Regions from separate parts of the Hydrogenophaga sedimenti genome, predicted to be linked through region 3. Evidence: predicted binding sites of a transcription regulator. Region 3 holds the regulator's gene; each other region holds the start of a gene.
What was found. The regulator LexA, encoded in region 3, represses DNA repair genes until DNA is damaged. The targets are predictions, from matches to a motif close to ACTGTATNNNNATACAGT.

Region 1 (6,966 bases), on a different contig from region 3:
GGCATCTCGTCGGGGCCCTCGTAGCCGAGATCGGTGCCGTGTTCCAGCGCGCGCGGCACCGAGTCGCGCACCACGTCGGTCACCAGTTGCGCCAGATCGATCTGCGCGGTGGGCAGGGCGCGGCCCGTGGTTTCGGCGCGGGCCAGCGCCAGCAGCTGGTTGACGGTGTGGGTGGCGCGCTTGCTTGAGCGCGCGATCTGCTGCAGCGAGCTGCGGATGTCCTGCGGATTGGATTCGCGCTGCGCGAGTTCCGCCTGCATGCGCAGGCCCGCCAGCGGGGTCTTGAGCTGGTGCGCCGCATCCGCCAGGAAGCGCTTCTGGGTGGTCAGCGATACCTTCAGGCGGGTCAGCAGGTCGTTGATCGACGACACCAGCGGCGCGACCTCCTGCGGAATGAACGATTCCTCGATCGGGCTCAGGTCGTCGGGCTTGCGGGCGCGGATCTTCTGCTCCAGCTCCGACAGCGGCCGGATGCCGCGCACCAGCGCCAGCCAGACCAGCAGCACCGCCAGCGGCAGGATCACGAACTGCGGGACCATCACGCCCTTGATGATTTCGGTCGCCAGCGTCGAGCGCTTGCCCTTGGTCTCGGCCACCTGCATCAGCACCAGATGGTTCGGGTCGCGGTGCCGCTCCAGCCAGGTGTAGGCCACGCGCACCGCATCGCCGTGCACCACGTCGTCGCGCAGCATGACGCGGCCGGCGGTCGGCACGTCGCTGTCCGAGGGGGTGGGGAAGTCCGGCTCGCCGCTGAGCACGCCCTGGCGCGGGTCCAGCAGCTGGTAGAACACCAGGTCGCTGTCGTCGGCTCGCAGCAGGTCGCGCGCCTGCGGCGTGAGGTTGAAGCTGACCTTGTCGTCCTTGCTCACGACGAACTGGGTCAGGGCCTGCAGGTTGAACTCCAGCGCGCGGTCAAACGGCTTGCTGGCGATGCCCTGTGCGACGAACCAGGTCAGCGCCAGCGACAGCGGCCACAGCAGCAGCAGCGGCGTGAGCATCCAGTCCAGGATCTCGCCGAACAGGCTGCGCTGTTCGCGCTGGAACAGGCCGAAGGTGATGCGCTCGCTGTCGTGCTTCTCGTCGGCCATGTCGGTGGCAGAGGGGCCTCAGATCTTTTCGAGGCAGTAGCCCAGGCCGCGCACCGTGGCGATGCGGATCGGGCCCTTCTCGATCTTCTTGCGCAGGCGGTGGATATAGACCTCGATGGCGTTGTTGCTCACCTCTTCGCCCCACTCGCACAGCCGCTCGACCAGCTGGTCCTTGCTGACCAGCCGCCCGGCGCGCTGCAGCAGCACCTCCAGCAGGCCCAGTTCGCGCGCCGAGAGTTCGACCATCTTGCCGTCGATGGTGGCCACGCGGCCGGCCTGGTCGTACACCAGCGGACCGTGCTTGATGGTGGAGCTGGCGCCGCCCATGCCGCGGCGCGTCAGGGCGCGCACGCGCGCCTCGAGTTCCTGCAGCGAGAACGGCTTGGCCATGTAGTCGTCGGCGCCGTAGTCCAGGCCCTTGACGCGCTCTTCGATGCTGTCGGCGGCGGTCAGGATCAGCACCGGCAATGTGGAGCCACGTGAGCGCAGGCGCTTGAGCACTTCCAGCCCGTGCAGCTTGGGCAGGCCCAGGTCCAGGATCAGCAGGTCGAACTCGTTGTTGGTCATCAGGGCCGCGTCGGCCTCGCTGCCGGTGGCCACGTGGTCGACCGCGGCGCCGGCCGCCCGCAGGCTGCGCAACAGGCCATCGGCGAGGACCTGGTCGTCTTCGGCAATCAGGATGCGCATGCTTGTCTCCTAACGTGTTCTTGGTTCATTGTAGGTGGCGCGTCTCATCTTGAAGCATACGCTTCCAGGCCCAGTGCCACGACGGTCGCGACGTCGTCGCCGACCATCGTGCGGAACTCCGCTTCGGTGCGCGCCACCGCCTGCCGGAAGGCCTCCAGCCACAGCAGGCCGGTGTCGGTGAAGACGATGCGGCGTGCCCGCGCGTCCAGCGGATCGGGCTCGCGCCGCACCAGATCCCAGGCCTCGCACTGCGTCACGAGATCGCCCATGGCCTGCTTGCTCATGCCGGCGCTGGCCGCCAGCTCGGTCAGGCGCGAACCCTTGAGAGCGAGGTGGCGCGTGATGTGGATGTGGGCGGCGCCGATCTGCTCGCGCGCCGCCAGGTTGGACAGCGCCAGCGGCACGTTGGCGTCGTGCGCCATCAGGAACAGCACGCGCTCGTCGAAACGGCGCAGCGCCTGGCCCATCAGCCGGCCCAGATGGCCAGAGCGCCAGCGGTCGTCGGGGTGGGATGGCGGGTGGTTTTCGGTCACGCCAAATGGTAAGGCAAACTGACCATATTTTGGATTGTCAAAAAGGTATTGCTGGATAAACTCCTGTTCAAGCATCCAGCCTGTATACAAATCCACAGTCTGAAAGCCAGTACCCACTCTCACACACAGGAGCACTGAACATGGACGCAGCTGTCAACACCGAAAAAGCCAAGGCCCTGCAGGCCGCCCTCGCCCAGATCGAAAAGCAGTTCGGCAAGGGCACCATCATGCGCCTGGGCGAAGGCGAGGTGATCGAAGACATCCAGGTCGTGTCCACCGGTTCGCTGGGGCTGGACATCGCGCTGGGCGTCGGCGGCCTGCCGCGCGGCCGCGTGATCGAGATCTACGGCCCGGAGTCCTCAGGCAAGACCACGCTGACCTTGCAGGTCATCGCCGAGATGCAGCGCCTGGCCGGCACCTGCGCCTTCGTCGACGCCGAACACGCGCTGGACGTGCAGTACGCGCAGAAGCTGGGCGTGAACCTGCAGGAGCTGCTGATCAGCCAGCCCGACACCGGTGAACAGGCGCTGGAAATCGTGGACTCGCTGGTGCGCTCCGGCGCCGTCGATCTGGTGGTGGTGGACTCGGTGGCGGCGCTCACGCCCAAGGCCGAAATCGAAGGCGAGATGGGCGACTCGCTGCCCGGCCTGCAGGCCCGCCTGATGAGCCAGGCCCTGCGCAAGCTCACCGCGACGATCAAGAAGACCAACTGCACCGTCATCTTCATCAACCAGATCCGCATGAAGATCGGCGTGATGTTCGGCAGCCCCGAAACCACCACCGGCGGCAACGCGCTGAAGTTCTACGCCTCAGTCCGCCTGGACATCCGCCGCACCGGCACCATCAAGAAGGGCGAAGAGGCGATCGGCAACGAGACCAAGGTCAAGGTGGTGAAGAACAAGGTGGCGCCTCCGTTCAAGACGGCCGAGTTCGACATCCTGTTCGGCGAAGGCATCAGCCGCGAAGGCGAGATCCTGGACCTGGGCGTGGTGCATCGCGTGATTGAAAAGTCCGGCGCCTGGTACGCCTACAACGGCGAGAAGATCGGCCAGGGCCGCGACAACGCGCGCGAGTTCCTCAAGGAGAACCCCGAGTTGCGCGTCGAGATCGAGAACAAGGTGCGCGACGAGCTGGGTGTGCCGCTGCTGCCGGTCGACGCATCGGCCCAGGAGGCCGCCGCACCGGCCGCCAAGGGCAAGAAGGCCAAGGCAGCCGCCGAAGCCGAGGCCGCTGAATAAGCCTGGCGGTGGGCTTCGACAAGATCTCGCTCAAGGGTCGCGCGCTGCGGCTGCTGGCCGGGCGGGAGCACTCCCGCGCCGAGCTGGAGAAGAAGCTGGCGCCCCATGAGGAGGAGTCGGGTGAACTGCAGCGGTCGCTGGACGAGCTGCAGGCCAAGGGCTTCATCAGCGATCAGCGGGTGGTCGAGTCGGTGATCCACCGGCGCGCTGCCCGGCTGGGCGTGGGCCGTGTGAAACAGGAACTGCAGGCCAAGGGCATCAGCGCAGATGCCATGGCCGAGGCGCTGGATCGATTGCGTGGCACCGAGGTGCAGCGCGCCCGCGAAGTCTGGCGCAAGAAGTTCGGCGAGGCGGCGGCCGATGCGGCCGGCCGCGCGAAGCAGATGCGTTTCCTGGCCGCGCGCGGCTTCGGCGCCGAGGCGATCCGCCGCGTGGTCAGCGGCGGCGAAGACGACTGAAACGCCCGGGGTTACAGCCCCAGCATCAGCTGCAGGTTCTGCACGGCGGCGCCGCTGGCACCCTTGCCCAGGTTGTCCAGGCGCGCGATCACGACGGCGTGGCGGTGCGCCTCGTTGGCGAACACGCGCAGTTCCAGCTGGTTCGTGTCGTTCAGCGCGGTGGCGTCCAGCTTCCCGTCGGCGGTGGCAGGCAACACGCTGACCCAGCCACCCTGGGCGGCGCTGGCTGCGTAGTGCGCCACCAGGGTGTCGTGCAGGTCGCCGGCTTTGGGCTTTCCGGGCAGATCGTCCAGGTGCAGCGGCAACTGCACCAGCATGCCCTGGCGGAAGTTGCCCACCGCGGGAATGAAGATGGGGCGGCGCGACAGGCCGGTGTAGCGCTGGATTTCAGGAATGTGCTTGTGCGCCAGACCCAGCGCGTAGGCTTCGTGCAGCGGTGCGGTGCCGGCTTCGTAGGCCTCGATCATGGTGCGGCCACCACCCGAGTAACCGCTGACCGACGGCAGCGACACGGGGAAGTCTTTGGGCAGCAGGCCGGCCTCGACCAGCGGTCGCAGGATCGCGATGGCACCGGTGGCGTAACACCCCGGGTTGGCGACACGGTCGGCCTTCTGCACCGCCTCGCGCTGGCCGGCGCTCAGTTCGGGAAAGCCATACGCCCAGGCGTCGTTGCAGCGGTGGGCGGTCGAGGCGTCGATGATGCGCGGCTTGCGGCCGGGCAGGGTGTCGATCATGGCGACCGACTCGATGGCCGCGTCGTCGTGCAGGCACAGGATCACGAGATCGGCCTCGGCCATCAGCGCCTTTTTGGCCTCGGGGTCCTTGCGGCGCTCGGGAGCGATGCTCAGCAGCTCGATGGCCGGCATCGGCTGCAGCCGTTCGCGGATCTGCAAGCCCGTGGTGCCGGCTTCGCCGTCGATGAAGATCTTGGCCATGGCGTGGTCCTGTGTTGTCAGTTGGGATTCAGCGACCGGATCCTATAATTATGCATTATGTAAGCGGTCGCTCACCTGTTTGGTGCGTCGCAACATGATACAGTCGTCGGTTGCCGTGTCCACAAGCCCGCGCACCGGCTGTGCCTTTAGGCCGGATCGAACAACCCCCAGTCCGAGAGAGACCTCATGAAGATTCACGAGTACCAAGGCAAGGAAATCTTGCGTCAGTTTGGTGTGCCGGTTCCGCGCGGAATTCCCGCGTTCACGGTGCAGGAAGCCGTTGAAGCCGCGCAAAAGCTTGGTGGACCGGTCTGGGTGGTGAAGGCCCAGATCCACGCCGGTGGCCGTGGCAAGGGCGGCGGCGTGAAGGTCGCCAAGTCGATCGACGACGTGAAGGCGCGTGCCTCGGAAATCCTGGGCATGCAGCTCAAGACCCACCAGACCGGCCCCGAAGGCCAGAAGGTCCGTCGCCTGTACATCGAAGACGGCGCCGACATCAAGAATGAACTGTATGTGTCGCTGGTGACCGACCGCGCCACGCAGAAGGTGGCCCTGATCGCGTCGAGCGAAGGCGGCATGGACATCGAGGAAGTGGCGCACTCCACGCCCGAGAAGATCGTCACCGAGATGATCGACCCGCTGGCTGGCATCACCGAAGCGCAGTCCCGCAAGGTCGCGGCCGCCATTGGCCTGACCGGCGCCTCCGTGGACCAGGCGGTGGACATCTTCGCCAAGATCTACAAGTGCTACATGGACACCGACGCGTCCCTGGTCGAGATCAACCCGCTGAACTGTGACTCCAAGGGCAACCTGATGGCCCTGGACGCGAAGTTCAACTTCGATTCCAACGCCCTGTTCCGCCACCCCGAGATCGTGGCCTTCCGCGATCTGGACGAAGAAGACCCGGCCGAAATCGAAGCCTCGAAGTTCGACCTGGCTTACATCAGCCTGGACGGCAACATCGGCTGCCTGGTGAACGGTGCCGGCCTGGCCATGGCCACCATGGACACCATCAAGCTGTTCGGCGGCGAGCCGGCCAACTTCCTGGACGTGGGCGGCGGCGCCACCGCCGAGAAGGTCACCGAAGCCTTCAAGATCATGCTCAAGAACACCAAGGTCAAGGGCATCCTGGTCAACATCTTCGGCGGCATCATGAAGTGCGACACCATCGCCACCGGCGTGATCACCGCCTGCAAGGCGACCAACCTCAGCGTGCCGCTGGTGGTGCGCATGAAGGGCACCAACGAAGAGCTGGGCAAGAAGCTGCTGGCCGAATCCGGCCTGCCGATCATCGCCGCCGACACCATGGCCGAAGCCGCGACCAAGATCGTCGCCGCCGTCAAATAAGCCCGGAGAAGAAACCATGTCGATCTACATCAACAAAGACACCAAGGTCATCACCCAGGGCATCACGGGCAAGACCGGTCAGTTCCACACCGAGAAGTGCCAGGAATACGCGAACGGCAAGAACTGCTTCGTGGCCGGTGTGAACCCGAAGAAGGCCGGCGAGTCGATCTTCAACATCCCGATCTACTCGACCGTCAAGGAAGCCGCCCAGCAGACCGGCGCCACCGTGTCTGTGATCTACGTGCCGCCCGCGGGTGCCGCTGCCGCGATCTGGGAAGCCGTCGAGGCCGACCTGGACCTGGCCGTCTGCATCACCGAAGGCATCCCGGTCAAGGACATGCTGGAAGTGCGCAACAAGATGAAGGCCAAAGAAGCCGCTGGCGGCAAGAAGACGCTGCTGCTGGGCCCGAACTGCCCCGGCCTGATCACGCCCGACGAAATCAAGATCGGCATCATGCCCGGTCACATCCACCGCAAGGGCCGCATCGGCGTCGTGTCCCGTTCGGGCACGCTGACCTATGAAGCCGTGGCCATGCTGACCGAAGTCGGCCTGGGCCAGTCCAGCGCCGTCGGCATCGGTGGCGACCCGATCAATGGCCTGAAGCACATCGACGTGATGAAGGCCTTCAACGACGATCCCGACACCGACGCCGTGATCATGATCGGTGAAATCGGTGGCC
Region 2 (6,966 bases), on a different contig from region 3:
GGGCCGCTTCACGGGCGACTACGTGGCGGCGGTGCCGGTCGGGCCGTTGCTGGCCGGGTTCATTCCCGCCTGGTTCCAGCAGGACCACGCACTGGCCCTCGCCGACGACGGCGCCGACCCGGGCCCCGACACACGGCAGCGTTACCTCGCCCCGATCAACCTCGCCGGCGCGCAGCTGCGCCTGCAGGTGAGGACCACCGCCGACACCGCCCCGCTGGCGCCGCGCGCCTTCTTCGCCGCCGCCATGGTCTGCCTGGCCGCCATGCTGCTGGCGCTGCTGGCGCTGTGGCGCGACGCCGCGCGGCGCCAGCGCGCCGAACACCGGCTGCAGACCCAGCTCGCGTTGCGCACGGCCATGGAACGCTCGGTATCGCTCGGCCTGCGCGCCTGGGACACCCAGGGGCGCCTGCTCTACGCCAACCCGGCGTTCGGTCGCCTGGTGGGCTGGACGCCACAGGAACTGATCGCCCGGTCCGACACGCCAGCCTCGACGCCCCCCTATTGGCCCGAGACCCAGGGCCACGAGTTCGCCCAGATGCAGCAGGCCGCCAGCGACCCGCTGACGCAGCAGACCGGCGTGCCACAGCAGTTGCAGCACCGCGACGGCTCGCGGCTCGACGTGCTGACCCACAGCGCGCCGCTCACGCTGGCCAGTGGCGAGGTGGTCGGCTGGGTCGGCTCGGTGCTGGACCTGACCGAGCGGCGGCGCATCGAACGCCTGGCCGCGCGGCAGCAGGAACTGCTCGAAGCCTCGGGCCGGCTGGTCGCGATGGGCGAGGTCGCTTCGACGCTGGCGCACGAACTCAACCAGCCGCTGGGCGCGCTCAGCAGCTTCGCCACCGGCCTGCTCAACCGCGTGCGCGAGCAGCGCATCACGTTCGACGAGATCGTGCCGGTGGTCGAGCGCATGGAGCGCATGGCCGAGAAGGCCGGCCGCGTGATCCAGCGGGTCAACGCCTTCGCGCGGCGGCAGGAAATGACGCGCCTGCCGATGGCGCTGGCGCCCTTCGTCGCGCGCGTGGCCAACCAGGTGCCGCTGCCCGACGGCGTGCGTCTGGAACTGAGCCTGGCCGCCGGCGACGGCCCCACCGTGCCGGCCGACGCGCTGCTGCTGGAGAACGCGCTGCACAACCTGGTGCTCAACGCCGGCGAGTGGGCCGCGCGCGGCGACCGCCGGCCGGCGCGGGTGCGCGTGAGCCTGGTGCCGGGCGAGCAGCAGATCGGCGTGCGGGTGGCCGACAGCGGGCCGGGCGTGCCTCCCGCGCAGCGCGGCACGGTGTTCGACGCCTTCGCCAGCCACAAGCCCGGCGGCATGGGCATGGGGCTGGCGATCTGCCGCTCGATCGCCGAGGCGCACCACGGCCGCATCGAGCTGGCCGACAGCCCCGAGTTGCTCGGCGCACAATTCACGCTCTGGCTGCCCCTGAACCCATGAACCCGACCGTCCACATCGTCGACGACGACACCGACTTCCGCGAAGGCCTGGCCTGGCTGCTCGACTCGCGCGGCCTGCCCACCCGCAGCTGGGCGGGCGGCGACCTGTTCCTGCAGGCGGTGCGCAGCGGCGAGGTGCCCAACGCCTGCGCCGTGGTGCTGCTGGACATCCGCATGGAGCCGCTGTCGGGGCTGGCCACCTTCGAGCATCTCAAGGCCCTGCCCTGGCCCTGGCCGGTGCTGTTCCTGACCGGTCACGGCGACGTCAGCATGGCGGTTGCCGCGGTGAAGAACGGCGCCTGGGACTTCCTCGAAAAACCGTTCCAGAACAACCTGCTGGTCGACAAGGTCGAGGCGGCGCGCGAGGCCGCCGTGCGCCTGCAGACCGATTCGCAGGAGAAGCTGCGGTTCCAGCAGGCCCTGGCCGCCCTCAGCCCGCGCGAACGCGAGGTGCTCGACGAGCTGCTGCAGGGCCACTACAACAAGAACATCGCCGACCACCTGGGCATCGCCCAGCGCACGGTGGAATTCCACCGCGCCAAGATCTTCGAGAAGCTCCAGGTGCAGTCGGCGGTGGAACTCGCCCACCGCATGGGCCGGCTGATCGCCGACCCGGGCGAATGACCTTTCCGCTTCCCGCATGACCGCGCCCACCGACCACGACCTCCCCCCGCTGAACCCCACGCCCCCCGGCCTGTACCGCCACTACAAGGGCGGCTGGTACGAGGTCATCGACACCGTGCGCTGCAGCGAGACCCTGCAGGGCATGGCGCTCTACCGAGCGCTCTACGGCGACGGCCTGACCACGGGCGGCCTGTGGGTGCGGCCGGCGGCCATGTTCGCCGAGCACGGCGTGTTCGAGGGCAGACAGCAGCCCCGCTTCACACCACACGACCCGGCGCGGATTCCGCTGGGCGACCTGCCGACGGCACACGCGCTGATCGCCCACCTGCGCGGCCGCGCGCAACGCGAACGTGGCGAACACCTCGACACCGTCCTGCGCCCGCCGCCGCCCGAACCCACGGGCTGCTGCGGCCGCGGCTGCAACGGCTGCGTGTGGGAGGGTTTCTACACGGCGCTGGCCGGCTGGCGCGAAGACGCGCTGGCGCGGCTCGCCGGCTGACTCACTTGCGGGCGACCCCGAACCCCAGGCTCACCAGTTTCCAGCGCCCCTCGTGGCGCGCGAAACTCGCCGAGAGCCGCCGGTCCATCCGGTCTGCGGTGCCGTCCACCAGTTCGAGCTGACCGTTGCGCTCGGCCTTGTCCACCGAGCCGGCCGATGCGAGCAGGCGTTGTGGCAGCTGCTCGCGCCACAGCATCAGCAACGCCCGCCAGTCGCTGGTGGCCAGCCGATGGACGCTGCCCTCGGGCCAGCTGCACTCGCGGAACTGGCGCTGCGACGACGACGACGCGGCCTCCAGGCAGCGGTACAGCGCCGTGACCAGCTCACGCGGAGCGCCCTGGCCGGCGGTCAGCAAGGGCAGGTGCGGCGGCGTCACGGGGGTCTGCGGGTCTGCGGTGTCGACCGCACCGGAGCGCCCCGGCAAGGCGGCGGCCTGCGCCGGGGTGACACCCGGGCACGGCAGGTCGGTGAATGACTTGTGCCCGGTGGTGTCCAGGCACTGGTTCATGGCCCACACGGGCGAAGACAGGGCAGCCAACACGAGCGCGGCCGCGGTGCGGTTCAACATGGTTTCCTCCTGACATTTTTTGTGCGGGCCACGCCCATGCAGCGCGAGCCCGGCGCGGATCATAGCGACCTGTCCGCGAACTTCGGTGGCGCGGCCGCGGCTCAGAACAGATCGCCCTGCCCGCGCAGCGCCGCCGGCCGGAAGCGGCTGAGGTCCAGCGGTTCGCGCTCGCGGTTGAAGCCCAGGCGCTCGCAGGCCTTCACGAAACGCTGGCGGATCAGGTCGGCCCAGATGCCCTGGCCCTTCATGCGGGTGGCGAAGTCGGCGTCGTAGTCCTTGCCGCCGCGCAGGTCCTGCACCCGGCCCATCACCCGCGCGGCGCGGTCCGGGTAGTGCAGCTCCAGCCACTGGCGGAACATGGGCGAGAGTTCCCAGGGCAGGCGCAGCACCTGGTAGAAGGCGCGGCGCGCGCCGGCTTCGTAGGCCGCCTCCAGCACCTGCTCCATGTCGTCGTTGATGAACGGGATCTGCGGCGACACGCTCACGCCCGTGGGCACGCCCGCTTCCGACAGCGTGCGGATGGTGCGCAACCGCCGGTGCGGCGCGGCGGCGCGCGGCTCCAGGATGCGCGCGAGCCTGGCGTCCAGCGTGGTGATGGTCACGTACACGGCGGCCAGGCGCTGCTGGCCCAGCGGCGCGAGCAGGTCCAGGTCGCGCTCCACACCGCTGCCCTTGGTGACCATGGCCATGGGCAGCTGCGCGCTGCCCAGCACCTCCAGCACGGCGCGGGTCAACCGCCATTCGCGTTCGATGGGCTGGTAGGCGTCGGTCACCGTGCCCACCGCCACCAGTTCGGGCACGAAGGCGGGACGCATCAGCTCCTGCCGCAGCACGGCGGCGATGTTGCGCTTGGCCACCAGCTTCGTTTCGAAGTCGAGGCCGGGCGAGAGGTTGAGGTAGCTGTGCGTGGGCCGCGCGTAGCAATAGACGCAGCCGTGTTCACAGCCCCGGTAGGGGTTGAGACCGAGGTTAAAGCCGATGTCGGGCGAGTCGTTGCGGGTGATGGCGCTCCTGCAGTCTTCCCAGGTCACCTGGGTGGCCGGTGCGGCGGCTTCTTCGCCTTCGGCCAGGCCGTCTTCGAGCGTGCCCCAGCCGTCGTCGAAAGCGGCACGCTGGTCGCGTTCGAAGCGGTGCGGCTGGCGCTGGGCGACGCCGCGGCCCTTGAGGGCGGTGAGAGGAATGCGGACGTCGGTCATCGGTGTTGAGGGCTGAGGTAGATACTGTACATATTTACAGTTGTTGCGCAAGAGACCGGCGGGTGTTTCCCGCGCCGTCCCCGGAGAACACAATGGCCGCGACCGACAAAACCACCGGGACCAGCCATGGGCATGCGACAACTCTCCGGCCTGGACGCCACCTTCCTCTACCTGGAAAAGCCCGAGATGCCCATGCACGTGGGCGCGATGCACCTGCTCGAGCTGCCGGCCGGCCACCGGGGACGCTACGTGAACGACCTGCGGCGCCACCTCGCGGCCCGCCTGCCAGCCGCGCCGGTGCTGCGCCGGCGCCTGTGGTGGATGCCGCTGAACCTGGCCAACCCGGCCTGGGTCGACGCCGAACCCGACCTGGCGCAGCACGTGGTCGAGATCCGGTTGCCGCGCGGCAGCGCGACCCACGGCGATGCACGCGCGCTGATGGAGCAGCAGGTGTCGGCGCTGCATCCGGTGCTGCTGGACCGCCACCGGCCGCTGTGGAAGATGCACGTGATCGAAGGCCTGCCGCGCAGCGCGACAGGCCGCAAGCAGGTCGGCATCTACACCCAGCTGCACCACGCCGCTGTCGACGGCCAGGCCGCGGTGGCGCTGGCCAATGTGCTGTTCGACCTCACGCCCGAGCCGCGCGACATCGAGATCCGCCCGTCCCGGCGCACCAGGACCTTCAAGCTCGACATGGTCGAGATGCTGCGCGGCGCGCTGAGCAACGAGGTGGCCCAGGTGGCGCGCATCGTGCGCGACCTGCCGGCCACGCTGGGCACGGTCGCCGGCACCGCGAAGAACGCGCTGAACGCCAAGACCCTGCTCGGCAAAGGCTCGGGCAACGTCACGCTGGCGCCGAACACGCCGATGAACGCCACCGTCACACCCGCGCGCGCTTTTGCCGCCGCCAGCGTGCCCTTGCGTGAACTCAAGAACCTCGCGCACGCACACGGCGCCACGCTCAACGACCTGGTGCTCATGCTCTGCGCGGGCGCGCTGCGCAGCTACCTGCAGCAGCACGGCACGCTCCCGCGCAAGAGCCTGGTGGCGGCGGTGCCGATCTCGCTGCGCGAGGCGGGTGACACCAGCGCCGACAACCAGGCCTCGATGAGTCTGGTGAGCCTGGGCACGCACCTCGCCGATCCGGCGAAACGGCTGGCCCACATCCGCGCCGCCACGGCCGCGATGAAGGCCACCATGGGCCGCATGAAGAGCATCCTGCCGACCGACTACCCATCGATCGGCGTGCCCTGGCTGATCGAGGCCGCCGCCTCGCTGTACGGCAAGGCCAAGGCCGCCGAGCGGCTGCCGCAGGTCGCCAACGTGGTGATCTCCAACGTGCCCGGGCCGCAGGTGCCGCTGTACCTGGCGGGTGCGCGCGTGCTCTCGAACCACCCGACCAGCATCGTGGTGCACGGCCTGGCGCTGAACATCACGGTGCAGAGCTTCGACGCGGCGATGGACTTCGGCCTGATGGCCGACGGCGCCGCGCTGCCCGATGTGAAAGCGCTCGCGCTGGCGGTGGACGCCGCGCTGGACGAACTGCGGGCGCTGCCCGTGCCGGTTGCCGTGAGCGTGCCAAAGGTCGCAGCCAAGCCCCAGATCGTGTCCCGCAAGCGACCTGCCTCTAGGGCTGCCGCACCAAAGAAGTCGCCGCGCGCTGGCTAACATGGTCCGATGCCCATTTCGATGCTTTCCTGCATCCGTGCACGCATGAGTCCCAACCGCCCGCGACGCCAGACCACGCAACCCATCCCCCCGCCGGACCACGACGCCGACGCCGGGCTGCACACCGTGCCGCCCGGCCTCTGGCTGATGATGCTGGAGGCGCGCGCGCCCTGGGAAGCCATGGCGCTGGCCGCCGTGTCGCCCTGGCTGTCGAAGATGCCGTCGGGCGACGGCCACGCGGTGCTGGTGTTCCCGGGCCTGGGCGCCTCCGATGTCAGCACGCTGGCCTTGCGCCGCTTCCTCAAGCAGCACGGCTACGAAGCCCACGGCTGGAAGCAGGGCCTGAACCTCGGTCCACGCAGCGGTGTGCTCGAAGGCTGCCGCGCCCGCATCGAAGAACTGCACCAGAGATACGACGGCAAGATCAGCCTGATCGGCTGGAGCCTGGGCGGCATCTACGCGCGCGAGATGGCCAAGGAAGTGCCCGACCTGGTGCGCTGCGTGATCACGCTGGGCACACCCTTCACCGGCCACCCCATGGCCACCAACGCCTGGCGCTTCTACAAGCTGGTCAGCGGACAACACCCGCACGACGAGGACCTGCTGGCCGAGGTGCGCAAGCCGCCGCCGGTGCCCACCACCTCGATCTACAGCAAGACCGACGGCGTGGTGGCCTGGCAGTGCAGCATCAACCCCGCGCGCCACGCCCACACCGAAAACATCGAGGTACACGCCAGCCACATCGGCATGGGCATGAACCCGATGGCGATGTACGCCATCGCCGACCGCCTGCGCCAGGACCCGGCGCACTGGCAACGCTTTGACGTGCAGGGCGCGCGGCGCTGGTTCTTCAAGGTCGCGCACCAGCCTGAGGTCGTCACCCAGTGGTACTGATCCATGAAGCTTGAAGCCAACGGCATCCAGATCGAAGTCGACGACCAGGGGCCGCGCGAAGGGCCGGTGGTGCTGCTCATCAT
Region 3 (6,966 bases):
GACGCCGGGCCACGCCTGCACCTCGATCCGGTGGATGTGAATCTGGGGATTGAGCGCGATCCGGCGCTGAGACTTTCACTGGCCCTGTTGAGCGAGCCCACCTCCAACGAGCAGGAGCGCGCCGCCGCCGCCCAGTTGTGGAAAGCGTTGAATGCATCGCCGGAAGACATCCTGCGCGATGCCCAGAAGCTGTCCGTGCTGGAGGCCGAGTCCAAGGGACTGCGCGAGCAGGAGGCCAAGAACAAGGCCGCTTTGCAGGCGCTGGAAGCCGAGGTCGAGAAGTCGCGCTACATGACCTGGCTGGCGTATCTGCTCGGCGGCTTGCTGTTGCTGAGCCTGCTGGGCGTGTCCTGGTTGTGGAAACGCCGCTCGGCGGCGGGCACCGGCGATGCGAAAGCCAAGAGCTGGTGGGCTGCGGGATCGTCCAAGAATGCGGCGGCCACGGCCAAAGGAGCTGTGAAACCGTCTCGTCCGCTCGATCTGGACCTGGATCTTGGTGACGAATCGGGCCTGGACGATCTGCATGTCCTGCACTCCGATGCGAGCGAGAGCGAGGCAGCGTTGCTGACCGCAGCTGATCGCCGTGAATTTCCGGCGAGCCAGATGGGGGTTTCCCGGTCGGTCGCCACCGAAGAGCTGTTCGATGTGCAGCAGCAGTCGGATTTCTTCGTGTCACTGGGCGAGTTCGATCAGGCGATCGGCGTGCTCAAGAACCACATCAACGAAAGCCATGAGCCCAGCGCGCTGGCTTACCTGGATCTCTTCAAGCTCTACCACAAGCTGGACCGTCGCAGCGACTACGACCGGCTGCGCGTCGAATTCAACCAGAAGTTCAACGCGGGTGCACCACCGTTCGATCAGTACTCGGATGCGAGTCAGGGGCTGGAATCGTACGAAACCGCGTTCGGCCGCATCCAGGCGCTGTGGCCCCAGCCGCGCGTGCTGGATGTGATCGAAAACTCGATCTTCCGCGACGCTTCCGATGGCGAGGCCGAGGTGTTCGACCTGGAGGCATACCGCGAGCTGCTGCTGCTGCACGCGATTGCCAAGGATGTGATCAAGCGGGATGCCGGTCTGGGGGCTTCCGATTTCCAGCACACCTCCATCCGCCCGCTCAAGGCAGCCGGACCCCGCGGAGCGGTGGCTGCGGGCGCCGCGGCAGCGGTGGCCGGTGCTTCCGGCGATCGCAATACCCAGCCGCTGGAAGACATTCCGCACGCATCCCCGCGCCTGGGACTGGATGTGGACCTGGACGCCTTGCAGGAGGCCTCGGCGTTCGAAGCGTCGCTTCCGGAGGTGGCGGTGCCGGTGGAGCAGACCGCCAAGGTGGTGTCTCCGCTCCATGCGGGGGATGAATTGTCGATCGGCAACCTGATCGACTTCGAAGTACTCGACTTCATGCCTCCGGACGACGATGCCGACAAGGGCGGCAAAGCCGGTTGATTCCGTCTTTGCCAAAGAAAAAGGGCCGGAGATCTCCGGCCCTTTTTCTTTGGCAATGGCACTCAGCGACGGACCTGCAAGGACCCCGGATTGACGATGTTGGTGGGTGTCCCCTTGATGAAATTCACCACGTTGTCGAAGGCCGCGGAAAACAGGGTTTCGTAGTTGTCCAGCTCCACATAGCCGATGTGTGGCGTGCAGATGCAGTTCTCCAGGCGCAGCAGCGCATGGCCCTGGAGAATGGGCTCAGACTCGAACACGTCGATGGCGGCCATGCCGGGGCGCCCCCGGTTGAGCGCCGTCAGCAGTGCCTCTGCCTCGATCAGCTCGGCACGGGACGTGTTGACCAGCAGCGCGGTCGGCTTCATGCGTGAAAGGTCTTCCAGCGTGACGCAGCCGGCGCTTGTTTCGCCCAGCCGGAGATGCAGGCTAAGCACATCGGACTGCTCGAACAGCTGCTCGCGGCTGCTGGCCTGTTCGTAGCCGTCGTTCACCGCTTGCTGGCGGCTGTTTTCGCTGCCCCAGACGAGCACCCGCATGCCGAAGGCGCGTCCATAGGCAGCGACCAGTTTGCCGATGCGGCCATAGCTCCACAGACCGAGTGTCTTGCCATGCAGCACCATGCCCAGACCGAAGTTGGCGGGCATCGAAGAGGCCTTGAGGCCGGACTGCTGCCACGCGCCATGTTTGAGGCTGGCCACATACTGGGGAATCCGGCGCATCGACGCCATGATCAGAGCCCAGGTCAGCTCTGCGGTGGACACCGGGGAACTCTTGCCCTCGGCGACGGCGATGCCGCGCTCCGTACAGGCGTTGACATCGATGTGGGCACCGACGCGGCCGGTCTGTGCGATCAGCTTGAGCCGCGGCAGCTTTTCGACCAGTTGGCGCGTGATCTGGGTTCGTTCCCGGATCAGCACCAGCACGTCTGCATCACGCAGGCGAATCGACAACTGGCCAACCCCCTTGACGGTATTGGTGAAGACCTTGGCAGGGAAAGGTTCCAGGCGCGTGGCGCAATCGAGCTTGCGGACCACGTCCTGATAGTCGTCGAGGATGACAATGTTCATGCCGGCTATTGTGCCGCCATGCATGGATGCCGGACCCGAGCGCGGCTTGGGTACCAAGCGGGCGAGAAGGATTCCTCGCCCGCTTGGTGCTCAGCCCATGGCGGTCGGCTGTTCCAGCGCGGCCAGACGTTCCAGTTCGGCGCAGACATCGGCCATACGGCCAGCAATGACGAGCCGGTTGTTTCCCCGCAGCGTCTTGGGTGGACGCACGATGCGCACCGGTGCGGCGCGCACGGTGGCAGGGCAGGCGGCCTGGGCCTGCTGGGCACCGCGTTGCGTGACGTCTGCAGATGGCGCGGCTCGTCCCAGCCAGCCGGCCTTGGCAAAGCGTTGCAGCCAGGGTGCCACCGGGCGGCGGGTCTGGCACGAGGTCGAAGGAGCAGGCAGCCAGCTGTCGATCAGTTGCAGGGGCGCGCGCCAGGTGGTGGAAGAGATGCGGATTCCCATGTGAAACTCCAGTGAGGGGTTGGACACAGGCAGGATTGACACGGAAAAGCCGACCTCGCAGGGATGTGCACGGCGGCACGGAAACCACCGGACAAAACGCCCGCCACCTGCAAGGACAGCACCGACCCGAGGGGTCAGATCTGGAAGCTGTTTCGGATCAGGCCGACCGCCAGGCCTTCGATTTCGAAGGGCTCGCCGGGTTGCACGACGATGGTCTTGTAGTCGGGGTTCTCGGCGTGCAGCTCGATTTGCTGCTCGCGCCGCATGAAGCGCTTGACCGTGACATCGTCGCCCAGGCGGGCCACGACGATCTGGCCATTCTTGGCTTCCTTGCCAGCCTGCACGGCCAGCAGATCGCCATCGAGGATGCCGACGTCCCGCATCGACATGCCGCGCACGCGCAGCAGGTAGTCGGGCGTGCGCTGGAACAGGCTGCGCTCCACATGGTAGGTCTGGTCCACATGTTCCTGCGCGAGGATCGGGGAACCGGCTGCGACGCGACCGATGAGGGGCAGCATCAGCTGGGTCAGGCTGGGCAGCGGCAGTGTAAGCTGCTGGGCCCTTTGCTCATTGATGGCCCGCAGGTCGTGGCTGCGCAGCCGGATGCCGCGGGAGGTGCCGCTGACGAGTTCGATCACACCCTTGCGCGCCAGCGCCTGCAGGTGCTCCTCGGCGGCGTTGGCGGACTTGAAGCCGAGTTCGGCGGCGATCTCGGCCCGCGTCGGTGGCGCACCCGTGCGCGCAATGGCGTTCTGGATCAGCTCCAGGATCTGCTGCTGGCGGGGAGTGAGCTTGGGCGGGAACGACTCGATCATGTCAACCTCGTGGTTTGGCGAGCGGGGCAACGGATAAGCTGTTTTCTTATCCAGTATCTGTATTTTTAAACAGTTTCGGAGACTTGGCAAGTGGCAATCAACAACAAGGGCGTTCGGGTCATCCTGGGGACCGGTGGAACCATTGCCGGCCGCGCGAGCCGTCCGGGCGACAACGTGGGTTATGTGGCCGGGCAGGTGCGGGTCGAAGATCTGCTGGCGGGGGTGCCAGCGCTGGAGGGCATGGCACTGGAAGTCGAGCAGGTGGAGCAGGTCGACAGCAAGGACATGCACTTTGATCTGTGGAAGCGCCTGCTGGAGCGGCTGGCGCATCACCTTTCCCGCGAAGAGGTCAGTGGTGTGGTGGTCACACACGGCACGGACACACTGGAAGAGACGGCCTGGTTCGTCGAGTCGGTGCTGCGCCCGGTCAAGCCGGTGGTGTTCACCTGCGCCATGCGGCCTGCGACCGCGCTGGTGCCGGATGGCCCGCAGAACCTGCTCGATGCCGTGACGGTGGCGGGGCTGGCAGAGGTGTCGGGCACGGTGGTGGTCTGCGCCGGGCAGGTGCACGCTGCCGAGCATGTGGCCAAGGTGCACAGCTACCGCGTGGATGCCTTCGATTCCGGCGACGCGGGGCCGCTGGCCTGTGTCGAGGAGGGCCAGTTGCGCTGGTTCCACCGGCCGCCGGCTGCGAACACCCCAGATGGTCGCGCCGACGACCTGCTGGCGCGGGTGCTGGCGGCCCCGGCCTTGCCCGGCGTGCACATCGTCACCAGCCACGCGGACACCGATGGTGGGCTGGTGCGCGCCCTGCTGCTGGCGGGAGATGCCGATCCGGGACTCCGGCCGCGTGGCATTGTCGTGGCGGCCACCGGCAATGGCACCGTGCACCGGGCGTTGGCGCAGGTCCTGAGCGAGGCCTCGGCGCGTGGGGTGCGCGTGGTGCGGGCCACGCGCTGCGCCCGGGGGCGGGTGATTCCCGATCCGGCCAATCCCTGGCCGGATTCGGCGGGACTCTCGCCGGTGAAGGCGCGCATCGCGCTGGCTCTGGCGCTGCTGGCCGGAGACGTCGTGCCGTCCTGAAACAACAAACCCGGCCTGGGCCGGGTTTGTGTGGGGTGGCCGAGGGCTTCAGCCAGCCAGTGCCTGGAAGGCGCGGCCGGTGATTTCGTCGACCGAGCCCGTGCCGCTGATGGCACGGTACTTGGGTGCGGCGGCCGGGTCGGCCTTGGCCCAGTTGCTGTAATAGTCGACCAGCGGGCGGGTCTGCGCGCTGTAGACCTCCAGGCGCTTCTTGACGGTCTCTTCCTTGTCGTCGTCGCGCTGGATCAGGGGCTCGCCAGTCACGTCGTCCTTGCCTTCCACCTTGGGCGGGTTGAACTTGACATGGTAGGTGCGACCCGAGGCCGGGTGCGAGCGGCGGCCGCTCATGCGCTCGATGATGGCGTCGAATGGCACGTCGATTTCCAGCACATAGTCCAGCTTGACGCCGGCTGCCTTCATCGCGTCGGCTTGCGGAATGGTGCGCGGGAAGCCGTCGAACAGGAAGCCGTTGGCGCAATCGCTCTGGGCGATGCGTTCCTTGACCAGGTTGATGATCAGGTCGTCGCTGACCAGGCCGCCCGATTCCATCACCGCCTTGGCCTGCAGGCCCAGCGGCGTGCCGGCCTTGACCGCTGCGCGCAGCATGTCGCCGGTGGAAATCTGGGGGATGCCGTACTTCTGGCAGATGAAGGTGGCTTGAGTGCCTTTGCCCGCGCCCGGAGCGCCCAACAGGATCAGTCTCATCGTCTTCCTTGTGAAGAGTTTTTCAGTGGATTCGAAGGGGCGCCTGTCTCCGTGAGCGCACCCGCACCTCTCTCACGAGAAGCGTTCGATTGAGGATAGCATGGCCCGCCCCGACACTGGCTTACAGGCGCGGCAAGAGAATCAAACTGATACGAACAGGGCGCGCACGCGCTCAAGGTCGGCCGGCGTGTCGACGCCAGGGCCCGGTGCGTGCTCGCTCACGTGCACCGCAATGCGCTCGCCGTGCCACAGCGTGCGCAACTGCTCCAGCGACTCGGTGCGTTCCAGCGGGGCCGGTTCCAGCGCGGGAAACTGTCTCAGGAAACCGGCCCGGTAGCCGTACACGCCGATGTGCCGCAAGGGCGCTGGCGACGGCAGCGAGGCCGGCGCGCCGTCGGCCATGCCGTCGCGCCACCAGGCGATGGGCGCGCGGCTGAAGTACAGCGCGGTTCCCACGCGGTCCAGCACGACCTTCACCACGTTGGGGTTGACGAAGTCCGCGGTGCTGGCGATCGCGTGTGCGGCGGTGCTCATCGCGCAGTCGCTGCGACGCAGCAGTTCATCGGCCACGGCCCGCACCAGGGCCGGATCGATCAGGGGTTCGTCGCCTTGCACATTCACCACGACGGTGCCGTCGTCCAGGCCCAGCAGGTCGCAGGCCTCGGCCAGCCGGTCGCTGCCCGACGGGTGATCGGCGCTGGTGAGCAGGGCGGCGATGCCGTGCGATTCACAGGCGGCGACGATGCGTGCGTCGTCCGCCGCCACCACGACTTGCCGGGCACCACTGAGCGCAGCCTGTTGTGCGACCCGAACCACCATGGGCAGGCCGGCGATGTCGGCCAGTGGCTTGTCGGGCAGACGGCTGGAGCCCATCCGCGCGGGAATGAGCACGACGAAGCCGCCGTGTGTGCCGTCCGCACCGGTCATGGCGAAGGGGTGTGGGAAGCCAGGCGTTCCAGCTCTTCGTCGGAGAGCGTGCGGGCTTCGTGTTCCAGCAAGATGGGAATGCCGTCGCGCACCGGATAGGCCAGGCGGGCGCTTCGGGAGAGGAGTTCCTGGCGGTCGCGGTCGAAGGTCAGGGGGCCCTTGGTGACCGGGCAGACCAGCAGTTCAAGTAGTTTCGTGTCCATCGGGGGATGATAGTCGGGCACCGTGCCCGCAGCCGGCCAGCCGCCGGTCCAGTGCCTCGAAAAACGCCGGTTCGATCCGCAGTTCCAGCGGAACGGCCCAGACCGCGGGGCGCTCGCTGGCGGGCCGAAGGCCCACGACATCCAGAAGCTTGACGGCGTCCTTCTCGGTACACAGCACCGTGGCCGATGGCGAGCGCGGCAAGGCGGCGAACGCGCCGGCATCGGCGTGGTCGGGCAAGGCCAGGGCCTGTGAAAGCACGAGGCCCCGCTCGC
Region 4 (6,966 bases), on a different contig from region 3:
GCGAAGCTGGCGGCCTCGTGGCCATGGCCGGTGCGTGCGCGCACCCAGCCCTTGCTGGAGATCACGACCGTGACCGGCTCGTCGACCACCTTGATCTCGGCCACGGCCTTCTTCTCGGCCTGGATCAGCGTGCGGCGCGGGTCGCCAAAGGTCTTGGCGTCCTGCTCGATCTCCTTGACCATCAGGCGCTTGAGGCTGCTGGGGTTGCCCAGGATGTCTTCGAGCTTGCCCTGCTCCTCGCGCAGTTCTTTCAGTTCCTGCTCGATCTTGATGGCTTCGAGCCTGGCCAACTGGCGCAGACGGATTTCCAGGATGTCTTCGGCCTGGCGGTCGCTGAGCCGGAAGGCTTCGATCAGCGCCGGCTTGGGCTCGTCGCTGTGGCGGATGATGCGGATCACCTCGTCGATGTTCAGCAGCACCAGCTGCCGGCCTTCGAGGATGTGGATGCGGTCGAGCACCTTGTTCAGGCGGTGCCGGGTGCGGCGCGTGATCGTGGTCTGGCGGAACTCGATCCACTCCTCGATCATCAGGCGCAGGCTCTTCTGCGTCGGCCGGCCGTCCAGCCCGATCATGGTCAGGTTGATCGGCGCCGAGGTCTCCAGGCTGGTGTGCGCCAGCAGCGCCGTGATCAGCTCGGCCTGCTCGATGCGGCTGCTCTTGGGCTCGAACACCAGGCGCACCGGCGCGTCCTTGCTCGACTCGTCGCGCACGCCGTCCAGCACCAGCAGGATGCTGGCCTTGAGCTGCGTCTGCTCCTGCGTCAGCGCCTTCTTGCCGGCCTTGACCTTGGGGTTGGTGATCTCTTCGATCTCTTCGAGCACCTTCTGGCTGCTCACGCCGGGCGGCAGCTCGGTGACCACCAGCTGCCACTGGCCGCGCGCCAGGTCTTCGATCTTCCAGCGCGCGCGCACCTTCAGGCTGCCGCGACCGGTGCGGTAGGCATCGGCGATGTCGCCGGCCGGGCTGATGATCTGGCCGCCGCCCGGATAGTCCGGGCCGGGGATCAGCGCGAGCAGTTCGTCGTCGCCCAGCTTCGGATTCTTCACCAGCGCCACGCAGGCGTCGGCCACTTCGCGCAGGTTGTGACTGGGAATCTCGGTCGCCAGACCCACGGCGATGCCCGAGGCGCCGTTGAGCAGGTTGAATGGAAGGCGCGCGGGCAGCTGCTTCGGCTCCTCGAACGAGCCGTCGTAGGTGGGAATGAAGTCCACCGTGCCCTGGTCGATCTCGTCGAGCAGCAGGCTGGTGATCTTCGCCAGCCGCGCTTCGGTGTAACGCATCGCGGCGGCGCCGTCGCCGTCGCGCGAGCCGAAGTTGCCCTGACCGTCGATCAGCGGGTAGCGCTGGCTGAAGTCCTGCGCCATGCGCACCAGCGCGTCGTAGGCCGCGCTGTCGCCGTGCGGGTGGTACTTGCCCAGCACGTCGCCCACCACGCGGGCGCTCTTGACCGGCTTGGCCGGCGTGTTGTTGTTGGGCCCGCTGAAACCCAGCCCCATGCGGTCCATGGCGAAGAGGATGCGGCGCTGCACCGGCTTCTGGCCGTCGCAGACGTCGGGCAGCGCGCGGCCCTTGACGACGGACAGCGCGTACTCGAGGTAGGCGCGCTGCGCGTAGGCGGCGAGGTTGTCGTCACCGGGTTCGGTCGGCGGTTCGAGGGTGATCAGGTCTTGGGTCATGGAAACGGAAACGAATCGGATCGCTGCAAGCGGTGCGGGAGGGGCCGGCCGGAACCGGCGCAGTCACACCCGGCCGGGAGGCCGGGGTGGCAATGTCTGGGGAAGGGTCTCGGAGCGCGCCTGGCTGACCGCGCGCGGCGGCTTGAGGCTGTAGTGCAGGTTGGTGACCTTGCGCACGTAGTCGATGGTCTCGGGATAGTTGGGCACCTGGCGGCCGGCCCTGAGCACGGCGCCTTCGCCCGCGTTGTAGGCCGCCACGGCCAGCCGGACGTCGCCCCCGAAGGTGCTGATCAGCCAGGCCAGGTATCGTGCGCCGGCCTGGATGTTGGTGCGCGGATCGGTCAGGCGCTCGCTCACGCTCTGCTTGCCCAGCGGCCGCACACCGAAGCGCTCGGCCGTGTCGGGCATCACCTGCATCAGGCCGACCGCGCCCTTGGGACTGACCGCGCCGGGATCGAAACCCGACTCGGTCGCGATCACGGCCTGCAGCAACTCGAACTCCAGGCCATGTTCGCTGGCCGCTTCGCGGATCAGGTGCCGCACCGCGCGAAAGCGCGTGGACAGCTCCAGCTGCGTCACCGTCAGTGTTGAAGCCATGGCGCGGGCGCCAGGGCCGGGCCGGGCGATCGGGCCGCCCATGCCCGAGCCGCGGTACAGCAGCTCGGAGCGCGCGTTCAGCGGCCGGTCGGAGTAGTGCGTGACGCCGTTGCGGTCGCGAAAGGCCCAGATCTCCGCGCGCGCCGGCACCGCCAGCGACGACGCCAGCAATGCCAGAGACAGAAGAACCGAAGCCTTGGGCGACATCACACGTCGATCTCCACGGAATCACCGTGGATTTCCATCAGTTCGCGGCGCGCGGCCGCTTCGCCTTTTCCCATCAGGCGCGTGATCAGCGCCTCGGTGGCGGCGAAGTCCATCGCGCCCAGCGTGACTTGCAGCAGGCGGCGGGTGTCGGGGTTGAGCGTGGTGTCCCACAGCTGCTCGGCGTTCATCTCGCCCAGGCCCTTGAAGCGGCTGATCTGGCACTTTTCGCGCGCCACGCCGTCTTTCTCGGCCTTGTCGAGGATGGCGTTGAGTTCGCCATCGTCCAGCGCGTACTGCTTGGCCGCCGGTTTCTTGCCACGGGCCGGCACGTCGACGCGGAACAGCGGCGGCCGCGCCACGTACACGTGACCCGCCTCGATCAGCTTGGGGAAGTGGCGGAAGAACAGCGTGAGCAGCAGCACCTGGATGTGCGAGCCGTCGACGTCGGCGTCCGACAGGATGCAGACCTTGCCGTAGCGCAGGCCGGACAGGTCGGGTGTGTCCAGCGGGCCGTGCGGGTCGACACCGATGGCGACCGAGATGTCGTGGATTTCGGTGTTGGCGAACAGGCGGTCGCGCTCGACTTCCCAGGTGTTGAGCACCTTGCCGCGCAGCGGCAGCACGGCCTGGCTTTCCTTGTCGCGGCCCATCTTGGCGCTGCCACCGGCCGAGTCGCCCTCGACCAGGAAGAGTTCGTTGTGCGCCAGGTCGCGGCTCTCGCAGTCGGTCAGCTTGCCGGGCAGCACGGCCACGCCCGAGCCCTTGCGCTTCTCGACCTTCTGCCCCGCCTTCTGCCGGCTCTGCGCGGCCTTGATGGCCAGCTCGGCCAGCTTCTTGCCGTAGTCCACGTGCTGGTTGAGCCAGAGTTCGAGCGCGGGGCGAACGAAGCCGCCGACCAGCCGCACCGCATCACGCGAGTTCAGGCGCTCCTTCACCTGGCCCTGGAACTGCGGGTCCAGCACCTTGGCACTCAGCACATAGCTGGCGCGGGCGAACACGTCCTCGGGCAGCAGCTTCACACCCTTGGGCAACAGCGCATGCATCTCGATGAAAGCCTTCACCGCCTGGAACAGGCCGTCGCGCAGGCCGCTGTCGTGCGTGCCGCCGGCGCTGGTGGGGATCAGGTTGACGTAGCTCTCGCGCACCGGCGCGCCGTCTTCGGTGAAGGCCACGGCCCAGGCCGCGCCTTCGCCGTCGGCGAAGCTGTCGTCCTTGGCGTCGGCGTAGCCCTCGCCTTCGAACAGCGGGATCACCGGGTCGGTGGTCAGGGTCTGCTGCAGGTAGTCGCGCAGGCCACCCTTGTATTGCCAGGTCTGCGTGTCCTTGGTCTTTTCGTTGACCAGCGTGACCTGCACGCCCGGCATCAGCACCGCCTTGCTGCGCAGCAGGTGCGTCAGCTCGCCCAGCGGCAGCACGGCCGAGTCGAAGTACTTGGCATCGGGCCAGGCGCGCACCGTCGTGCCCTGCTTGCGGTCGCCCTCGCCCTTGGGAGCGATCACCAGCGGCTCGATCACGTCGCCAGCGCCAAAGGTCAGTTTCGCCACCTGGCCGTCGCGGAAGCAGGTGACTTCCAGCCGGGTCGACAGCGCATTGGTCACGCTCACGCCCACGCCGTGCAGACCACCGGAGAAGCTGTAGGCACCGCCCTTGCCCTTGTCGAACTTGCCGCCCGCGTGCAGGCGGGTGAACACCAGCTCGACCACCGGCGCCTTTTCTTCGGGGTGCATGCCAAAGGGAATGCCACGGCCGTCGTCTTCCACGCTGACCGAACTGTCGGTGTGCAGCGTGACCTTGATCTTCTTGCCGAACCCGGCCAGCGCTTCGTCGGCCGCGTTGTCCAGCACTTCCTGGATGATGTGCAGCGGGTTGTCGGTGCGGGTGTACATGCCCGGCCGCTGCTTGACCGGCTCCAGTCCTTTGAGGACGCGGATGGAGCTTTCGGAATAGTCGTTCGATTGGGTAGCCATCGGCAAATTGTAAGACCAGCCCCGGAAAAGGCTGTATGTAAATACAGATGTCTTGCCGGACCAGTGCCGGCGATGTCCGCGCCGCATCAATCGGACGGGAAAATTTCACGGCCGCGAGACCGCCCCGCGACACCAGAGGGAATGCCGGATTCGATACAGTTCCGGGATGCCTTCAGCCACCACTTCGCCGGCCCAAGCCGTGCGCCTGTCCGCCGTCCAGGTCCTGACCTGCGGTGCCGCCATTGTCACCCTGTCGATGGGCATCCGCCACGGCTTCGGCCTCTGGCTGCAGCCGATCACGCAGGACATGGGCTGGACCCGTGCGAATTTCGCCTTCGCGCTGGCGATCCAGAACCTGGCCTGGGGTCTGTTCGGCATCTTCGCCGGCATGGCCGCCGACCGCTTCGGCGCCTTCCGCGTGCTGCTGGTCGCGGCGGCGGTGTATGCGCTGGGTCTGGCGGGCATGGCGCTGTCGCCCACCCCACTGCTGTTCACCCTCACGGCCGGCCTGCTGATCGGCATGGCGCAGGCCGGTTGCACCTACGCCATCGTCTACGGCGTCATCGGCCGCCAGATTCCGGCCGAGCGCCGTTCCTGGGCCATGGGCGTGGCCGCGGCGGCCGGCTCCTTCGGCCAGTTCCTGATGGTGCCGGTCGAAGGCTGGCTGATTGGCGGCTTCGGCTGGCAACAGGCGCTGCTGATCCTGGCCGCGGCGGCGTTGCTGATCATGCCGCTGGCCCTGTTCCTGCGTGAACCAGGCTTCGCCGGTGGCGCCGTGCCACACCGCGAGCAGACCATTGGCCAGGCGCTGCGAGAGGCCTTCGGCTACCGCAGTTTCCAGCTGCTGATGGCCGGCTACTTCGTCTGCGGCTTCCAGGTCGTGTTCATCGGGGTGCACATGCCCAGCTACCTCAAGGACCACGGGCTGTCGCCCCAGGTCGCGAGCTACGCGCTGGCCATCATCGGCCTGTTCAACGTGTTCGGCACCTATGCGGCCGGGTCACTGGGCCAGCGGCTGGCCAAGCGCCACATCCTGGCCTTCATCTATTTCGCCCGCTCCATTGCCATCGTCGTTTTCCTGTGGGCGCCGCTGACGCCGACCAGCGTCTACGTGTTCTCGGCGGTGATGGGCGTGCTGTGGCTCTCAACGGTGCCGCCCACCAACGCGGTGCTGGCGCAGATCTTCGGCGTGGCCCACATGTCCATGCTGGGCGGCTTCGTGTTCTTCAGCCACCAGATCGGCAGCTTCCTCGGCGTCTGGCTGGGGGGCTACCTCTACGACACCACCGGCAGCTACGACATCGTCTGGTACATCTCGATCGCGCTGGGCGTGTTCGCGGGGCTGGTCAACCTGCCGGTGCGCGAGTCGGCCATCGCGCGTGGTCCGCAGCGCGTGGGAGCCGCCGCGTGAGACCGGCCGCCTCCCGTGCGCTGATCTGGGCCGGCGTGCTGCTGGCCCTGGCAGCCACCATGTCGCTCTACACCCGTCCGGACTTCCTGGTGAACCTGGCCGACCAGCTCTGGAGCTGTTTCTGATGCACGGCACCGAGGCGCCTTCGCCCTGGGTGTGCCGCTGGTCACACCTGGTGCCCGAAGGCGCCAGCGTGCTGGACGTGGCCTGCGGACATGGCCGGCACATGAGATGGTTTGCGGAGCGGGGTCATCCGGTGACCGGGGTGGACCGTTCGCCCGAAGCCGTCGCCACCGTGGCTGGCCTGGGCCGGGCGGTGCAGGCCGACATTGAGAACGGCCCCTGGCCTTTCGCCGGCGAGCGCTTTGGCGCCGTGGTGGTGACCAACTACCTCTGGCGCGCCCTGCTGCCGGTCATTGTGGACAGCGTGGCCGAAGGCGGCGTGCTGATCTACGAGACGTTTGCAACCGGTAACGAATCCGTGGGCAAGCCCTCTCGCCCCGACTTCCTGCTGCGGCCGGGTGAGCTGCTGCGGGCCAGCACCGGGCTGCACGTGGTCGCCTACGAAGACGGCTTCTGCGACCACCCGGAGCGCTTCGTGCAACGCATCGCCGCGGTACGAAAACGTCCTGACGCCCCTGCCCTGCCCCTACGCCATCGGCTGGTCTGACACCAGAGTGCGCTGGGTAGAATGCGTGATTCGCGCGCGCTGCCGCCGGATCTTTTCTTTTCCTTCCGGCGCCTGGCACGGGCGCCACTGATTCGAGCCCGAGACCATGAAGACCATCACTGGCAGCATCGTTGCCCTCGTCACGCCCTTCCATCCCGACGGCAGCGTCGACTACCCCACCCTGCGCAAGCTGATCGACTGGCACATCGCCGAAGGCACCGACTGCATCGGCGTCGTGGGCACCACGGGCGAATCGCCCACCGTCAGCGTCGAAGAGCACTGCGAAATCATCCGCGTCTCCGTGGAGCAGGCAGCCAAGCGTGTCCCCATCATGGCCGGCTGCGGCGCCAACTCCACCGCCGAAGCCATCGAACTGGCGAAGTTCGCCCGCCAGGTCGGCGCCGACTGCCAGCTGCAGGTCGTGCCCTACTACAACAA

Region 1: recA (recombinase RecA) is a predicted target of LexA. The motif match lies at 2,388-2,405, and genes of this name have one in related genera.
Region 2: ACS5NL_RS08925 (PA0069 family radical SAM protein) is a predicted target of LexA. The motif match lies at 4,345-4,362, and genes of this name have one in related genera.
Region 4: ACS5NL_RS11010 (DNA topoisomerase IV subunit B) is a predicted target of LexA. The motif match lies at 4,478-4,495, and genes of this name have one in related genera.

The regions. Positions count from the first base shown of each region.
Region 1 is NZ_JBPZHA010000001.1:251,434-258,399, forward strand. It holds gene ACS5NL_RS01225 (sensor histidine kinase) at 1-1,088, opposite strand, end outside; gene ACS5NL_RS01230 (response regulator) at 1,107-1,775, opposite strand; gene ACS5NL_RS01235 (MarR family winged helix-turn-helix transcriptional regulator) at 1,820-2,242, opposite strand; gene recA (recombinase RecA) at 2,449-3,546, shown strand; gene recX (recombination regulator RecX) at 3,555-4,004, shown strand; gene argC (N-acetyl-gamma-glutamyl-phosphate reductase) at 4,016-4,939, opposite strand; gene sucC (ADP-forming succinate--CoA ligase subunit beta) at 5,126-6,286, shown strand; gene sucD (succinate--CoA ligase subunit alpha) at 6,303-6,966, shown strand, end outside.
Region 2 is NZ_JBPZHA010000004.1:343,318-350,283, forward strand. It holds gene ACS5NL_RS08900 (sensor histidine kinase) at 1-1,435, shown strand, start outside; gene ACS5NL_RS08905 (response regulator transcription factor) at 1,432-2,058, shown strand; partial or broken gene ACS5NL_RS08910 (DUF1653 domain-containing protein) at 2,075-2,317, shown strand; gene ACS5NL_RS08915 (oxidoreductase-like domain-containing protein) at 2,384-2,557, shown strand; gene ACS5NL_RS08920 (hypothetical protein) at 2,559-3,125, opposite strand; gene ACS5NL_RS08925 (PA0069 family radical SAM protein) at 3,227-4,321, opposite strand; gene ACS5NL_RS08930 (wax ester/triacylglycerol synthase family O-acyltransferase) at 4,454-5,989, shown strand; gene ACS5NL_RS08935 (esterase/lipase family protein) at 6,035-6,883, shown strand; gene ACS5NL_RS08940 (alpha/beta fold hydrolase) at 6,887-6,966, shown strand, end outside.
Region 3 is NZ_JBPZHA010000010.1:191,901-198,866, reverse strand. It holds gene ACS5NL_RS17115 (type IV pilus assembly protein FimV) at 1-1,443, shown strand, start outside; gene ACS5NL_RS17110 (D-2-hydroxyacid dehydrogenase family protein) at 1,506-2,513, opposite strand; gene ACS5NL_RS17105 (hypothetical protein) at 2,604-2,960, opposite strand; gene lexA (transcriptional repressor LexA) at 3,095-3,775, opposite strand; gene ACS5NL_RS17095 (asparaginase) at 3,866-4,858, shown strand; gene adk (adenylate kinase) at 4,907-5,563, opposite strand; gene kdsB (3-deoxy-manno-octulosonate cytidylyltransferase) at 5,705-6,490, opposite strand; gene ACS5NL_RS17080 (Trm112 family protein) at 6,487-6,693, opposite strand; gene lpxK (tetraacyldisaccharide 4'-kinase) at 6,674-6,966, opposite strand, start outside.
Region 4 is NZ_JBPZHA010000005.1:338,766-345,731, forward strand. It holds gene parC (DNA topoisomerase IV subunit A) at 1-1,676, opposite strand, end outside; gene ACS5NL_RS11005 (lytic transglycosylase domain-containing protein) at 1,740-2,480, opposite strand; gene ACS5NL_RS11010 (DNA topoisomerase IV subunit B) at 2,480-4,447, opposite strand; gene ACS5NL_RS11015 (MFS transporter) at 4,614-5,858, shown strand; gene ACS5NL_RS11020 (hypothetical protein) at 5,855-5,983, shown strand; gene ACS5NL_RS11025 (class I SAM-dependent methyltransferase) at 5,983-6,528, shown strand; gene dapA (4-hydroxy-tetrahydrodipicolinate synthase) at 6,635-6,966, shown strand, end outside.